2 regions of the Brevibacillus parabrevis genome follow, and region 2 is predicted to be linked to the other one. Evidence: riboswitches for the same ligand, from Rfam matches in the RefSeq annotation. Region 2 holds a riboswitch; the other holds the start of a gene.
What was found. A riboswitch is a leader RNA that binds a small molecule or an ion and turns the genes downstream of it on or off. The one in region 2 is predicted to bind glycine.

Region 1: it holds a riboswitch for glycine, as region 2 does, so the genes downstream of both, gcvT (glycine cleavage system aminomethyltransferase GcvT) here and IRJ17_RS25115 (iron-sulfur cluster biosynthesis family protein) in region 2, are expected to answer to the same signal.

The regions. Positions count from the first base shown of each region.
Region 1 covers NZ_CP064090.1:4,615,678-4,623,271, forward strand. The annotation lists gene IRJ17_RS21110 (lipoate--protein ligase family protein) at 88-918, opposite strand; gene IRJ17_RS21115 (undecaprenyldiphospho-muramoylpentapeptide beta-N-acetylglucosaminyltransferase) at 995-2,068, opposite strand; gene gcvPB (aminomethyl-transferring glycine dehydrogenase subunit GcvPB) at 2,176-3,645, opposite strand; gene gcvPA (aminomethyl-transferring glycine dehydrogenase subunit GcvPA) at 3,638-4,990, opposite strand; gene gcvT (glycine cleavage system aminomethyltransferase GcvT) at 5,037-6,137, opposite strand; glycine riboswitch at 6,229-6,345, opposite strand; glycine riboswitch at 6,346-6,442, opposite strand; gene IRJ17_RS21135 (DEAD/DEAH box helicase) at 6,663-7,594, shown strand, end outside.
Region 2 covers NZ_CP064090.1:5,460,296-5,467,889, forward strand. The annotation lists gene lpdA (dihydrolipoyl dehydrogenase) at 1-1,343, opposite strand, end outside; gene IRJ17_RS25115 (iron-sulfur cluster biosynthesis family protein) at 1,473-1,811, opposite strand; glycine riboswitch at 2,041-2,145, opposite strand; gene IRJ17_RS25120 (VOC family protein) at 2,335-2,751, opposite strand; gene IRJ17_RS25125 (mandelate racemase/muconate lactonizing enzyme family protein) at 2,858-3,967, opposite strand; gene IRJ17_RS25130 (YfcC family protein) at 3,999-5,405, opposite strand; gene IRJ17_RS25135 (LysR family transcriptional regulator) at 5,570-6,436, opposite strand; gene IRJ17_RS25140 (hypothetical protein) at 6,506-6,658, shown strand; gene IRJ17_RS25145 (ABC transporter substrate-binding protein) at 6,752-7,594, shown strand, end outside.

The DNA of each region.
Region 1 (7,594 bases), 840 kb from region 2:
GAAACAGATGGAAAACGAAAAAGCTCACCAGCGATTGTTCACACTGGCGAGCTTTTTTCTGTACGTTTGTCACCTGTCGGCTATCGTCTATCGGCGCAAGTTCCATTCGTCTGTCGCATAACGGGTGGCGGCGAGTTCCTCTGCCAGCGCCCGCTCTTCGTCTGTCAGTGCGGACGGCACCAGTTCGACGTCCAGACCGGAGGCAAAGCCTTTGGAAAATGCCTCGATCGCTTCCTGCAAGCTGACAGGACGCGGGCTTACTTCGTTAATCGTCACCGCTTTTTGGCGGAAGCTGTCCATCATCCGCTGTTTGACGCGATCCGACGGGAAATGCAGCAGCGAGAACAGCAAATCGACGTCCATATCGAGCAAGATCGAGCCGTGCTGGAGGATGACTCCCTTTTGACGCGTTTGCGCACTGCCCGCTACCTTTTTGCCTTCGACGACCAGCTCATACCACGATGGCGAGTCAAAGCAAGCAGACGAGCCTGGCGAGTTGTACTTTTCTTTTTCCTCCTCGCTGGCAAGCGACACCATCTCTGCGGCAAGCCCCAGGTTCTGGAAGCCGTGCAGCAATCCGAGGCTGATGATTTTGTAAGCCTCTGTCACGCCAGATGGCATCCGCGGATGATCTTCGGACACGATCACACTGTACGTCAGCTCCTGATCGTGGAGAACGGCGCGTCCGCCTGTTGCCCGGCGCACAAAGCCAAGTCCGCGCCGCTGTACTTCCTCCAGGTTGATTTCCTTGATCGCCTTTTGAAAATATCCAATCGACAAAGTAGCCGGGTCCCACGTATAAAAACGAACGGTCGGCGGTACCTTGCCTTCGCTGTGCAGTTGCAAAATCGCTTCGTCTACAGCCATATTCATCGCCGGAGACATCGGCTCCGTTACGACATAGCGCCACTGTTCCATATGTATGTACCTCCTTCTCACAACGATTTCATTGTACGCTTCTCCCAAAAGGGCGGCAAGACTTGGATGCGCTGTTTCAATGAGCCGCTTCCTCGATGATCGCGACGACTTGCGCCAAGGCGTCTTTTGGTTTTCCGATCGCGACGCGCTGCTTTTCCGCGATGGCGCTTCGCTTTTCGGCAAGGCTTTTCAACGCTTGCAAAAAGCTCGCCTCGTTCAGCGCCTCTTCCTGCAAGACGGCACAAAAGCCTTGCTGCTCAAATGAACGTGCGTTCAACAACTGATCTCCCCTGCTGGCTGCAAGAGACAACGGCACAAGCAGCATCGGCTTTTGCAGTTCGAGAAACTCGTAAATCGCATTGGAACCCGCGCGCGAGACGACCAAATCCGTCATCGCCAAAAGGTCGGGAAGCTCCTCCTGGACGTACTCGAACTGCTTGTAGCCTTTCTTTTGCAAGCTTTCGTCCCGTTGGTTTTTGCCGCAAATATGTACGATGGAATACTGTTTGAGCAGCTCATCGAGCGTTCCCCTGATCACTTCGTTCAAACGTTTTGCCCCGAGACTCCCGCCCATGACGAGCAGCACAGGCTTCCCCGGAGAAAAATCACACAGGGCCAGCCCTTGCTCTTTTCGGCCTTTTTTCAGTTCCTCGCGCACAATGGCTCCTACGTGCATTCCCTTGCCTGCTGGCAGATGCTTCAATGTATCAGGAAAAGTCACGCATACTTTGTCGGCAAAAGGCAGCGACAGGCGATTGGCCAGTCCTGGCGTCAAATCAGACTCGTGCAGGACGACAGGCAGCCGATTCAGCCAGGCGCCGAACACAACCGGGACGGAGACGAAGCCGCCCTTGGAAAAGATTACGTTCGGCTTCCAGTCAGCGAGGAAACGGTACGCCTGCCAAGCCCCTTTGCTCACACGCAGCGGGTCCGTGAAGTTTTTCCAAGCAAAATATCGGCGCAGCTTGCCTGTAGCAATCCCGATGTAGCGCACGCCGTCCAGCTTCTCGACCAGCTCCCGCTCAATCCCCTCTGTCGAGCCGATGTAGGCCACCTCCCAGCCCCGCTGCAAAAAATGCGGGATGAGGGCGAGGTTGAGCGTGACGTGCCCGGCAGACCCGCCGCCAGTAAATACTATCCGTTTGCTCATGTTTGTCTTCTCTCCCCGAAAGTCGGATCAACCCCATCTGTTCATGATAGCATCATTCGGAAAGAAAAACCGCCCTGTAAAAAGGCGGCTTTTCCCAAAGAGAGTTATTAAGCTTGTGGCTGATAGCGCAGGATCGGCTTGCGTGCCGCAGTCGCTTCATCCAGACGTTTTACCACGGTCGTGTGCGGAGCTTCCTGTACAAGCTCAGGTGTTTCTTCACACTCGCGGGCAATTTGCAGCATGACGTCGATGAACTCGTCGAGCGTTTCTTTTGTCTCGGTTTCAGTCGGCTCGATCATCAGGCACTCATCGACAATCAGCGGGAAGTAGATCGTTGGCGGATGGTAGCCGAAGTCGAGCAAACGTTTTGCGATATCCAGCGTGCGCACGCCGAGTTTCTTTTGGTTCACGCCAGACAAGACAAATTCGTGCTTGCAGACGCGGTCAAACGGCAGGTTGTACGCCGTAGCGAGACGACGCATCATGTAGTTGGCGCTGAGCACCGCATTTTGCGAAACTTGCAGCAAACCTTCTGGACCCATCGTGCGAATGTAGCTGTAAGCGCGAACGAGAATGCCGAAGTTTCCGTTGTAGCCTTTTACGCGGCCGATCGATTCCGGACGGTTGCTGTCCCAGTAGAAGCTGCCGTCTTCCTTTTTCGCCACGATTGGCGTTGGCAAGAATGGTTCGAGAACCTTTTTCACGCCGACTGGTCCTGCACCAGGGCCGCCGCCGCCGTGTGGTCCGGTAAATGTTTTGTGCAAGTTGAGATGCACGACGTCAAAGCCCATGTCGCCTGGACGGGCAATGCCGAGGATCGCATTCGCATTGGCTCCATCGTAGTACAGCAAGCCGCCTGCTTCGTGGACGATTTTCGCCATCTCGACGATGTCTTCCTCGAACAGACCGAGCGTGTTCGGGTTGGTCAGCATGAGCGCTGCCGTGTCAGAGCCAACCGCATCGCGCAGAGCTTGAATGTCTACCAGACCGCGCTCGTCAGAAGCAATCGTAACGGTATCCAGACCTGCTACAGCCGCAGACGCCGGGTTTGTACCGTGCGCGGAGTTCGGCACGATTACTTTTGTACGGTGAGCTTCTCCACGGCTTTCATGGTAAGCGCGGATCATCATCAGACCCGTCCACTCGCCTGCCGCTCCGGCAGCCGGTTGCAGGGTAACGGCGTCCATTCCGGTGATTTCAGCCAGTTCTTCTTGCAGGTTGTACAAAAGCTCCAGTGCGCCTTGTACGGTTTCTTCCGGCTGGTACGGGTGAGTTTGCGCGAAGCCGGCATAGCGAGCCACGTCTTCGTTGATTTTCGGATTGTATTTCATCGTGCAAGAACCGAGCGGGTAGAAGCCGTTGTCTACCCCGTGGTTGCGACGGGACAACTCGGTGTAGTGGCGAACGAGTTGCAGCTCGGATACCTCTGGCAATTCAGCAGGGGTTTCACGAATGAGGTGCTTTGGCAAAAGGCTTGCGACCTCTACTTCCGGTACATCCAATGCCGGCAGATTGTAGCCCACACGGCCCGGTTTGCTCATTTCAAAAATCAGTGCTTTCTCCTGGTCGTTACGCACGTGTGATCGCCTCCAATTCAGCCGCCAATGTGTCGATTTCTTCCTTGGTCCGAAGCTCGGTTACTGCGAGCAAGGTGTGGCCTGCAAATTCAGGGTAATCCAGCCCCAGATCGTAGCCGCCGATGATTCCTGCCTGGAGCAGTTGCTTGTTGGCTTCTGCTACTGGCTTGGACAGCTTGACCACGAACTCGTTGAAGAACGGGGAAGTAAAGACGACTTCCAGCCCTTTGGCTTGCAGGGCTTGCTTCGCGTAATGCGCCTTTTGCAGGTTCATCATCGCCATTTCCTGTACGCCTTGTTTTCCGAGTCCAGTCAGGGTGATCGCAGCCGCCAGTGCCAACAGCGCCTGGTTGGAGCAAATGTTCGAAGTCGCTTTTTCACGACGGATATGCTGTTCACGAGCTTGCAGCGTCAGTACGAAACCGCGCTTGCCGTTCTCGTCTTTCGTTTGCCCGACGATGCGTCCTGGCATTTTGCGCATCAGCTTGCTCGTCGTCGCAAAATATCCGCAGTGCGGTCCGCCAAACGATGCCGGGATACCGAACGGTTGCATGTCGCCTACTACGATGTCAGCGCCCAGTTTGCCTGGCGCTTCCAATACGCCCAGTGCAAGCGGGTTGGAAGAAACGACGAACAGGGCGCCTTTGCCATGAGCAATCGGCTCAACTGCTGCCAAGTCTTCCACGTTTCCGAAGAAGTTAGGATATTGCACGATCACAGCCGCTGTGTTTTCGTCAATCAGCGCTTCCAGAGCTTGTGTGTCGGTTACGCCATCGCTGTTGATGCCGACTTCAACCAGCTCTACGCCTTGACCGTACGCGTATGTTTTCAGAACGCCGCGCGCTTCCGGATGCACAGCGCGGGAAACGATGACGCGCTTTTTTCCAGTGTGACCAGCCGCCATCATAGCCGCTTCTGCCAAGGAAGTCGCTCCGTCGTACATAGAGGAGTTCGCTACTTCCATTCCTGTCAGTTCACACACCATTGTCTGAAATTCAAAAATCGCTTGCAGCTCGCCTTGGCTGATTTCAGGCTGGTAAGGCGTATAAGCCGTGAAAAATTCTCCGCGGAGCAGCATGTGGTTGACTGTGCTTGGCGCATAGTGCTGATAAACGCCAGCACCCAAAAAGTTGACGTGTGTGCTGAAGTTGACGTTTTTGTTAGCCAGGCGAGTGAAGTATTTGACCAGATCAGGCTCGGACAGAGCTTCTGGAATGTTCAGCGCACCTTTGAAACGCACCTCTTCCGGAATGTCTGCAAACAGTTCTTCTACACTGGAAATGCCCAGAGTTTCGAGCATTTCGCGCTTGTCCTGATCAGTTTGGGGCAGGTAGCGGTATTTCACGAACGTTGTCCTCCTCAAATAGGATGTATTGTGGGCTTATGCTTGGTTATTTCGCACGTTTATAAAAAGGAGCGGCAACAACAACAGCTTTCAGTCGTTTTCCGCGAATTTCCACTTCAACCTCTGTGCCAATCGCCGTGTGCTCGCTTTTGACCAGGGCCAGACCAACGTTTTTCTTCAAGGTCGGGGATTGTGTCCCTGTGGTCACTTCTCCTACCAGCTCTTCTCCGACATAGACCGGATAGTGCGTGCGCGGAATGCCGCGATCGATCATCTCGATCCCTACCAGCTTGCGAGGCGCGCCGTTTTCTTTTTGCGCTTTCAACACCTCTTGGCCGATGAACGGCACTGCTTTATCTACCTTCACCGCGAAGCCGATACCCGCTTCGATCGGTGTAATGTCCTTGCTCAGTTCCTGACCGTACAGTGGCAGCTTGGCTTCAAAGCGCAGCGTGTCACGCGCACCCAGTCCGCAAGCAACCAGACCGTCTTCTTTGCCTGCTTCAAGCAGGGCGTCCCACAGCTCTGCCGCACGATCCGCAGCCAAGTAAATCTCGAAGCCATCTTCGCCCGTGTAGCCTGTACGGGATACCAATGCCGGAATACCGCTAACCTCTACATCGCGCTCAAAACGGAAAAAGCCGATTTGGGACAGATCCGTTTGGGTCAGCTTTTGCAAAATCGATTCAGCCAAAGGCCCCTGGATCGCAATCTGCGCCGTTTGCGGCGAGATATTTTCGATCGTGACGCCCGGAATCAGGTGCTCCTGCAGCCATGCATAGTCTTTGTCAATATTGCCAGCGTTGATGACAAGCAGGTAATGGTCGTCTGCGTATTTGTAAACGAGCAAATCGTCGACCGTACCGCCGTCCGGGTAGCAAAGCACGCTGTATTGAGCTTGTCCCACTGCCAGCTTGGAAACGTCGTTGGTTGTCACGCGCTGCAAGTATTCGAGCGCGCTCTCGCCTTTTACGTCCACCTCTCCCATGTGGGATACATCAAACAAACCTGCTTTCGTGCGAACAGCTTCATGCTCCTGACCAATGCTGGAAAACTGTACAGGCAGCTCCCAACCGCCGAAGTCGATTGTTTTGGCGCCGTATTTTGCATAGGAATCAAACAGTGGCGTTCTTTTCAGATTGGACATGTGTGGCACCTCCTAAAGGCAGATAGTCGGCATTTTTCCCCATGAAAAAACAGAGGCGAAAAAACGGGTACACCAAAAGAAAGGTGCCCATTTCTCCTCCTCTGTCCTTGGTACCTGAGAGTTACCTTGCCAATCAAGCTCGGCGGGGATCACCGGGCTTGCAAGTTTCCCCTTTGGTGGCTCGACATGCGAGCTCTCTCCAGAGTTGCGTCCAGTAGAGGTTCTTTTGCCTGAGAGATTCACCGTTACCGGCTTGCTCCTTCGGCGCTGCAGTGGTTCACGCAGTCTCTCCCTGCTACTATCATTCGCGTTGGTTAGATGGTCATACATAAGTTTTTGCTATGATTTCCATACTAATGAACGAACTTCCTCTATATCCTACCATGAGAGTCGACAGTTGAAAATATGCAAATTAACAGTCAGATCAAGAAATACTTAACAAAGTGATGAACATTACCCATAATGTTAAGTTTTTTATTAAAACGCATGAAAGTTATGGCAGAGCTGTGTAAAGGAGTAACGTATATGCCGAATGTTCCTGTTTCATTTGACACGAGCTGGATATCGCCGCTGACCGAGCGGCTGCACGAAGATGGTCCATGGGACAAGTGGGAGCTGTTCAAGCTGGCGCTGGAAGCAGAAGAAGCGATGGCGGTTCGCGAGTTCGATTCTTTGCAATGCCTGAACTACTTGCCGCTGCTCTCGCCTTTTCCCCATCAGCTCCAGACGGCGGAACGCGTGCTGAATGACATGCGCGGCCGCGCGATTCTCGCGGATGAAGTCGGATTGGGCAAGACCATCGAGGCAGGGTTGATCATGAAAGAATACATGGTCAGAGGCTTGGCGAAAAAAATTCTCGTCCTCGTTCCCGCCTCTCTCGTCATTCAGTGGACAAAAGAACTGCAACAAAAATTCGGCATTCCTGCCGTCGCGCAAAAAAAAGAGTACATGTGGCGTCAGCACGAAGTCGTCGTCGCCTCCATCGACACGGCCAAACGCGACCCGCATCGCCGCCATGTGCTCGATATCGACTACGACATGCTCATTATCGACGAAGCGCACAAGCTCAAAAACAAGCGAACCCGAAACTATCAATTCGTGAAGGAAATTCGCAAAAAATACTGTTTGCTGCTCACCGCCACCCCTATCCAGAACGAGATGGACGAGCTGTACAACCTGATCAATTTGCTCAAACCGGGGCATCTGGGCCACTCGACGTCGTTTTCCACCAATTACGTCGAGGGAAAGCGCCAATCGAAAAACAGCGAAAAATTGCGCGAAGAAATCGAAAAGGTCATGATTCGCAACAAGCGAAGCGACGGCGGCATCCAGTTCACCAGCCGCCGCGTGCAGTCGATTCCCATCGAGCTGACGCAGGAGGAGATGAAGCTGTACGAGGGCGTCACGCGCTTTGTCCACGATCAGTACAAGACGGGAACCGGGCTGTTCAATTCGCT
Region 2 (7,594 bases):
CTCGGATGGGCGTGGATCGTCTCGGCAATATCTGTCAGCGTATGCCCTTTTTCAATCGCCAGGGCAACCTCGCCGATCAGATTGGACGCTTCCGGCCCGATAATCTGCGCTCCCAGCAGCAGCCCCGTCTCCTTGTCGCCCACGAGCTTCACGAAGCCTTCCCCGACGTTCAGAGACAGTGCCCGCCCATTCGCGGCATAAGGGAACTTGCCAACTGCCACCTCGTGTCCGCGCTCTTTGGCTTCCGACTCGGTCAGTCCCACACTGGCAATCTCCGGATCGGAGAACACGACAGCGGGAATCTTTTTGTCGGTGAGCTTGCTGTCTTTGCCAGCGATGGCTTCCGCCGCGATTTTGCCTTCGTACGACGCTTTGTGGGCAAGAGCCGGGCCTTCCACCAGATCGCCGATCGCATACAGGTGCGGAATGCTCGTTTGGCACTGTTGGTCGATCTGGATGAAGCCGCGCTCTGTCAGCTTGACAGCGAGCTTTTCCAATCCCAGCCCCTCGATGTTCGGCCGTCTGCCAACCGTAACGAGCACATAGTCGGCGGTCGCCTGACGCTCTTCGCCTTTTTCCGCATAGGTGACGCTGACCTGTTCGGCTGTTTGTTCCGCCCCTTTGGCCAGCGCTTCGGTGTGCACTTCCACGCCGAGCTTTTTCAGCTTCCTCGCCACCAGACGCGACAGCTCTTTTTCAAAGCCGGGCAAGATCGAGTCCGAGCCTTCCAAAATCGTCACCTTCGTGCCCAGCTTGGCAAATGTCTGCCCCAGCTCGATCCCGATATACCCGCCGCCAATGACCAGCAAGCTTTTCGGCAATTCTTCAAGCGCCAGCAGTTCTGTCGAGGAAAGAATGCGGCCCGCGAATGGAAAGGCTTTCAATTCGATCGGACGCGAGCCTGTCGCGAGAATCGCTTGCCGGAATTGCACCTGTATGCAGTCGTCGCCATTTTTCACCTCAACCAGCTGCTCGCCGACTAGCCGCGCTTCCCCGCTGATTCTTTTGATCTTGTTGCCTTTGAGCAGCGAGCTTACGCCTCCGGTCAATTTGTCGACCACGCTGCGCTTCCATGCCTGGACCTTGGCGAAATCGACGCTCACTTCTGCTGCCTGCAAGCCGATGCTCGCGGATTGCGTCATCGCTTCGTATTGATGCGCCGCCGAGATCAGCGCCTTGGAAGGAATGCAGCCGCGGTTCAAACATACGCCGCCGACCGTATCTTTTTCCACAATCGCGACCTGCTTGCCGAGCTGAGCCGCCCGGATCGCGGCTACGTAGCCCCCCGGCCCCGCTCCGATCACGAGAACATCCACCTGCTCTACTGTTCCGTTCGTTGTCATTTGTTCTCTCCACCTGTTTTTCTTTTTCTGTGTAAGGCGTCTCCCGCGGTTTTACCCCGCAGGAAGAGGCGCCTGCGCCTGCTTGCAGTCGGCCAACTGCTGCTCGTGCTGTTCTGCCTGTTTCCGTTGTCAACCGCGACGAACAGCGAGCCGATCCGCAAAAGCTTCTTCCGGGCTGGACAAGGCGAAGCCCAGGAAAGGGTCGTAGTCCAGGGTAAGCACATCCCCGAGATGCCGTTTGGTCAACCGATCCATGCAGACCGGAATCCCGTTTTCGTACACGAGCGTGTCGTTTTTGCGCAACTCATCTACTCCGAGCTGGACAAAAAATCCGCAACCGCAGTCGCCGGAGATCACCACGTCAATCCTGAGCGCGGTATCCTGCGGAAAATTCAGTTTTTTCAGCTCTGCTTGAGCCGCTTTCTTGATCGTAAGCTCCATTTTCGTGATCGCCTGCTCCTTTCCCATCGCGCCACCTTTCACTCGTATCCGTTTCGTTTGGCCGAAATGCAAGCGTCTGCGCCCGCTTTTGTGCAACTCGACGCGACGTTTCATTCAGCAAAAAAGGACAGAGGAAAGATAGAGTGACGAATACTCTACCTTTCCTCTGTCCTTTTTACCTGAGAGTTTAACTTCGGCAATCAATCGGTTCCGAAGTATTCCCCTTGGGTGGCTTGTGCAGCGCTCTCCAGAGGTGCGTCCGATTGTAGTATCTGGTACCTGAGAGATTAATCCCAAGGGTTTTATGGGACTTGCTCCTTCGGTGCTAAACGCGTCGTTTAGTCTCTCCTACAATCATCATCCGCCGCTATTCACTTGTTGGCTAACATTGACATTAGTAAATCACACTCCTTCTGCCGATGTCAATTCTGAAAAAAATTATTATTCAGGTAAACTTATTCGATTTGCGGCGGGCCGCCATGACGACTGGCATCGCGAACAGGCCAAAAGCGGTAACGCCTGCTTTTGGCCTGTTGATCCACCCTATTTTTTACTGTTGCGAAATCGCAGCCTCATCCATGTACACGTATTCCCACAAATGTCCGTCCAGATCGATAAAGCTCCAACTGTACATGAAGCCGTGGTCTACCGGGTCTTTAGCTGGCTTGGCTCCTGCTTCGTGCGCTTTGTTTACGATCTCGTCGACTTGCTCCCGGCTCTCGGCTGACAGCGCCACGATGACCTCGGTGCTCTGGGCCGTATCCGTCACGGGCTTGTTCGTGAACGATTGGAAAAACTCCTCCACCAAGAGCATCGCGTAAATATTTTCGCCAATCACCAGGCAAGCGGCATTTTGATCCGTAAATTGCGGGTTGAACTCATAGCCCAGCGCTGTAAAAAAATCAATCGACTTGTTCAAATCTTTCACGGGCAAATTGACAAAAATTTGTTTTGATTGCAGTGCCATTGCGTATCCCTCTTTTCGATAAGTGTTGTGATTGATTAAATCGTACCATCTCTTGGGATACGATGCTTCTTATGGATTGCTAATTACGCCAACTGATTCGCCCCTCCTAAGAAACCTCCGCCGCAAAAACACTCAACTCGCGCACAACAGCCTCATCGACTTCCACGCCAAGCCCCGGACGATCTGCGAGCAGCAAGCGATCCTGCTCGTAGCGAAGCTGTCCGAAGTCGCGGGAGAACATGAGCGGCCCCACCATTTCGTTGGAAAAGATCATCCCTTTTGCCAAAGACAGATGCGCCCCGGCGGCGGTGGCCACGGCTGATTCGACCATCGAGCCAACCTGACATCCCATCCCCGCCATCTCTGCCTGCGCGACCAGCTTGAGCGCCGGATACAGGCCGCCGCACTTCATCAGCTTGATGTTGATCAAATCGGCTGCCTGGCGGACGATGACTTCCCGCATTTCTTTGTCGCCGTGCAAGCCTTCGTCGACCATGACCGGAATGAACGTTTTTTGGCGAACCTCTGCCAAACCGATCAGATCGTCCGCCAAAACAGGCTGCTCAATCCAGTCGAGCTGGCAGTCCTCTACTTGCTTCAACACGCGCATCGTTGTCGCCACATTGCGCCAGCCCTGGTTCGCGTCCACGCGCAGCTGGACGTCCGGGCCAATTGCCTCGCGGACGGCGCGAATCCGTTTGACATCGACAGCCGGATCGCCGCCGACCTTGATCTTGATGCTCGAATATCCGTCTTGCAAAGCTTGCGCCGCCTGGCGAGCCATTTCTTCCGGCGGCAAAATGCTCACAACATAAGGCACCGTCAAAAAGTCGTGCGCTTTTCCGCCAAGCAAATTGTAGACAGGCTGTCCCGCGGCTTTGCCCATGAGATCGTAGCAGGCGATATCGATGGCCGCTTTTGCAGATGGCGCGCAATAGACAGCCTGCTCCATGATTCGGTGAACTTTTTCAATATCAAACGGGTTAGCCCCGAGGACGAGCGGCGCAATGTCTTTCACCAGCATCTCGTACGTGCTGGAAAATGTCTCGCCCGTCACGTGCGGGTCGGGCATGCCTTCGCCGTAACCGACAAGCCCCGTGTCCGTCGTCATTTTGACAATGATGCTCGGAAGCTTGTGAAACGCATCGTAGGCCACGATAAACGGCCGCACCAAAGGCAGCTCGGTCGCAAATACTTCAATCGCAACAATTTTCAACAGGAAACCCTCCATTGCTCACACATTTTTCTTAAAACGGTCCATAGTGCATCCAATTGGCGATGATGACCGCTACCAGCCCAATCCCGAACTGCGTCAAAATCAATGGCAAAATCCACTTCGCCCAACGAATCCACGGGATGCCCGCAAGCGCCAGCCCTGCCATGAAGTAACCCGAGGTCGGGAAAATAATGTTGCCGATTCCGTCTGCCAGCGAGAAAGACAGCACCGCCGTTTGCCGCGTCACTCCGACCAGATCAGCCAATGGCGCCATGATCGGCATGGTCAGCGCCGCTTGTCCGCTGCCCGAAGGTACGACGAAGTGAATCAACGCTTGCAAAATGTACATGCCAGCCGCGCTGAGCACAGGCGGAATTTCGTGCAGCATGCCTGACGCATGGAACAACAGCGTATCGATGACGTGTCCGTCGCCAAGCACGACCAGTGTCGCTCGCGACAACCCGATGATGAGAGCGCCCGTGAGCATCCCCGCCGCCCCTTTCATGAACGACTCGATCAACTGATCGGCAGACATGCGGGAAATGAGCGTAATTACGATGGCCAAAATGACGAACAAGGCAGAGATTTCGGTAATGTACCATTGGAATTGCAGGACGCCGTAAATCAAGGCGACGAAGTTAAGCAGGAAGCAGATCAGCACCCATTTGTGCGTTTGGGACAAAGGTTGGTCAGTTGTCGGTGCAATCTGCTCAAACGCTGCGACTCCTTCGCCGTAAAATCCGAGCGAGCGATCTTTTTTCACCTTCATCGCGTAGCGGTAAATGAAGCCAACCGATACGGCATACATGATCACGAACAAGATGATCCGGTAGCCAATGCCCGAGAAAATCGGCAGCTGGGCGATTCCTTGGGCAATCCCCACTGTAAACGGATTCATGATCGCCGTCGTAAAACCGATCGAGGCTCCTACCAGGACAATCGCGGTTCCCGTGATGACATCAAAGCCGAGCGAGACAGCAAGCGGCACCAAAATCGGGATGTAAGCCAGCGTCTCCTCCGCCATTCCGGTAAACGCCCCGGCAAAGGCGAAAAACAGCATCATGATCGGGATCAGCCACTTTTCCTTGTTCCCGAGCTTTTTGGACAGCGAGCGGATAAAAGCGTCGACAGCTCCTGTCGCAGTCAGCACGCCAAACGCTCCTCCGATGATCAAAACAAAGAAAATAATTTCTCCTGCGTCCACCATCCCCGTGTGGATCGCGCTAAACAGGGAAAAAACGGAGACGGGCGTCTGTTCAATCGCTTTGTACGACTGTGGATCGACGACGTTTCTGCCGTTCACTTCCACGCGGGCGTATTCTCCCGCCGGAACGACGTGGGTGAGAAACGTCGCGATGAGCAGCACGCCAAACAACAGCACGAAAACGTTGATTCCTCTCTTGCGTCTTGCTGCTTGTTCTTTGCTGTTTGGAAGCACTTCCAACTCCCCCTTTTTTTATTATTCTGTTTTTTTATCGTAGTCGATTTGATTCGGCATGAAAAATGAGGTTGTTCAATGATAACCATAAATAAATCCATACTTCGCCACACAAAAAAACGACCCCCGGAATCGCTTCCGAAAGTCGTATACCACGGCTTCATTCAAGCCCGAAAAGTCGGCCACACATCAAGCACCACGTCGACGAAACTGCTGACGGTGCTGTAATCGCGCTGGTCGCGCGGATAAATCAAGTAAGTCAAAAGCCTTTTCGGAAAGCGGTGCAGCACTTGCAGCGTTCCCTGCCTCACTTCTTTTTCAATCATGACGTCGCTGATCAAGGCAATCCCCGTCTGGGACATAACCGCCCGCTTGATCGCCTCTTCGCTGCCGCATTCGATCGTCCAGAGCGGTTTGCAGCCGATCTCTTCCAAACATTCGCGAATAACGCCTTCCAGATCGTACGTAATGAACGGATGCTCCGCAAAAAGCTCCTCGGCGCTGCGCGACTTGACCAGGAGCGGACTCGCTACCAGCACCAAATCTTCCTGATCGATCAAAATTTCCTCAATCCCCGGCCGATTGCACTTCCCGGCGACAATCCCGATATCCGCCCGGTTCGACTCCACCAGCTTGATCGTCTCCTTGCTGTTGTAACAGAGCAGCTTCATCTGCACTTGCGGATGCACCTTCACGTAAATGCTGAGCAGTTGCGACAAGTAATAGCTGCAATAAAACTCGGGCGCCGCGATGGTCAAATTGCCGTACGGCTTTTCCAGCCGCCGCAAGTCTTGTTCCAGCTCGTCCAGATTTTGAAACAGCTTGTCTGTATGCTTTTTCAACAGCTTGCCTGTCGGCGTCAAAAACGTCCTTTTTCCCACCCGGTTCAGCAAGGTATGGCCGATGTCTTGTTCCAGCGCCTGGATTTGCAGGCTGATCGTCGGTTGCGTATAGCGCAAAATTTCCGCAGCCTTGGTGAGATTCAAACATTCCGCAACGACGTGGAACGTCTTCAAGTGGCGCAGCTCCATCCCCATCACCCCAAAAGCTCAGTTAGACTTTCGTTTCGTTTTGTATTTGTCCATCGTAGAACATTTGCTGTGAACAGACAATACGAAAACCGCACCGAAAAGCCTGTCTCGCAGGAGGGCGAAAAGCCGCTTGGCGCTGACGGATACTGCTTCGTCATGGGGCGATGGCTCTTGGTGACGGAAAAAGCTTACGGGAGAATGTCTGAAAATGTTCAGGAATGAAGCAGCCCTGGCTCATTCGGGTACCCTATAATTTACTGTGATGATCTCCCCTGCCATAGACAGACCATATATGTACGATCGGAGTGACGAGAGATGTACAAAAAGCTACTGGCCATCCCTGTGACGGCTGTTTTTCTGTTGCTTGCCGCATGCGGCGCGGGTTCCGGAGGGCAAACCGCAGACGGCTCGCCTGACGCAAAGCCGACCAGGTCCATTCAATATTTGGGCACTGCCTATAAAATTCCGGCGCGAACCAAACAAATCGCCTTTGTCGATTCGCGAAGCAGCTTTGAAGACTCGCTTTTGCTCGGCATACCGCCGTTCGCCGCAACGGTAGAAAAATCCGGCGCGTTCCCGCAGGAATACGCCTCGATTACGCAAAATACGCAAAAGCTCCCGGCAGACATCGTCGAGCGGATTGATGACCTGAAAGCTCTCTACCCGGACACTATCCTGACCTCTGACAAGACGCCTGCGGAAAAGCGCGCCACGCTGGAAAAGGCAGCGTCCGTGATCCCTATTTCCTCGAACGGAGCGCACTGGGAAGACAACCTGCGGCTTTTGGCTGAAGTGCGCGGCAAAGACGCAAACGTGGATGCGATTGTGAGCAAGGTAAGAACCAACATCGAAAATACGCGGGAAAAGCTTGCCCCGCTGAAGGATAAAAAGGTGTTGGCTGTCTGGTTCCACGAGGGCGCTTTTGTCGTCTCCCCGAAAAACGAACGGTACAACTATTTGCTCTACACCGATCTCGGGCTGGCGACACCAGACGTTGTAGAACAGGCAAAAGAGCCTGTATCGCTGACGCTTGAACAACTGGCCCAGACAGACCCCGATTATTTGTTTGTCATGGTCGACAAAAGCAGCGACCCCGGCGCAGAAGCTGCCTTTGAACAGTTGCAGCAAAAAAGCGAATGGAGCAACCTGCATGTGACC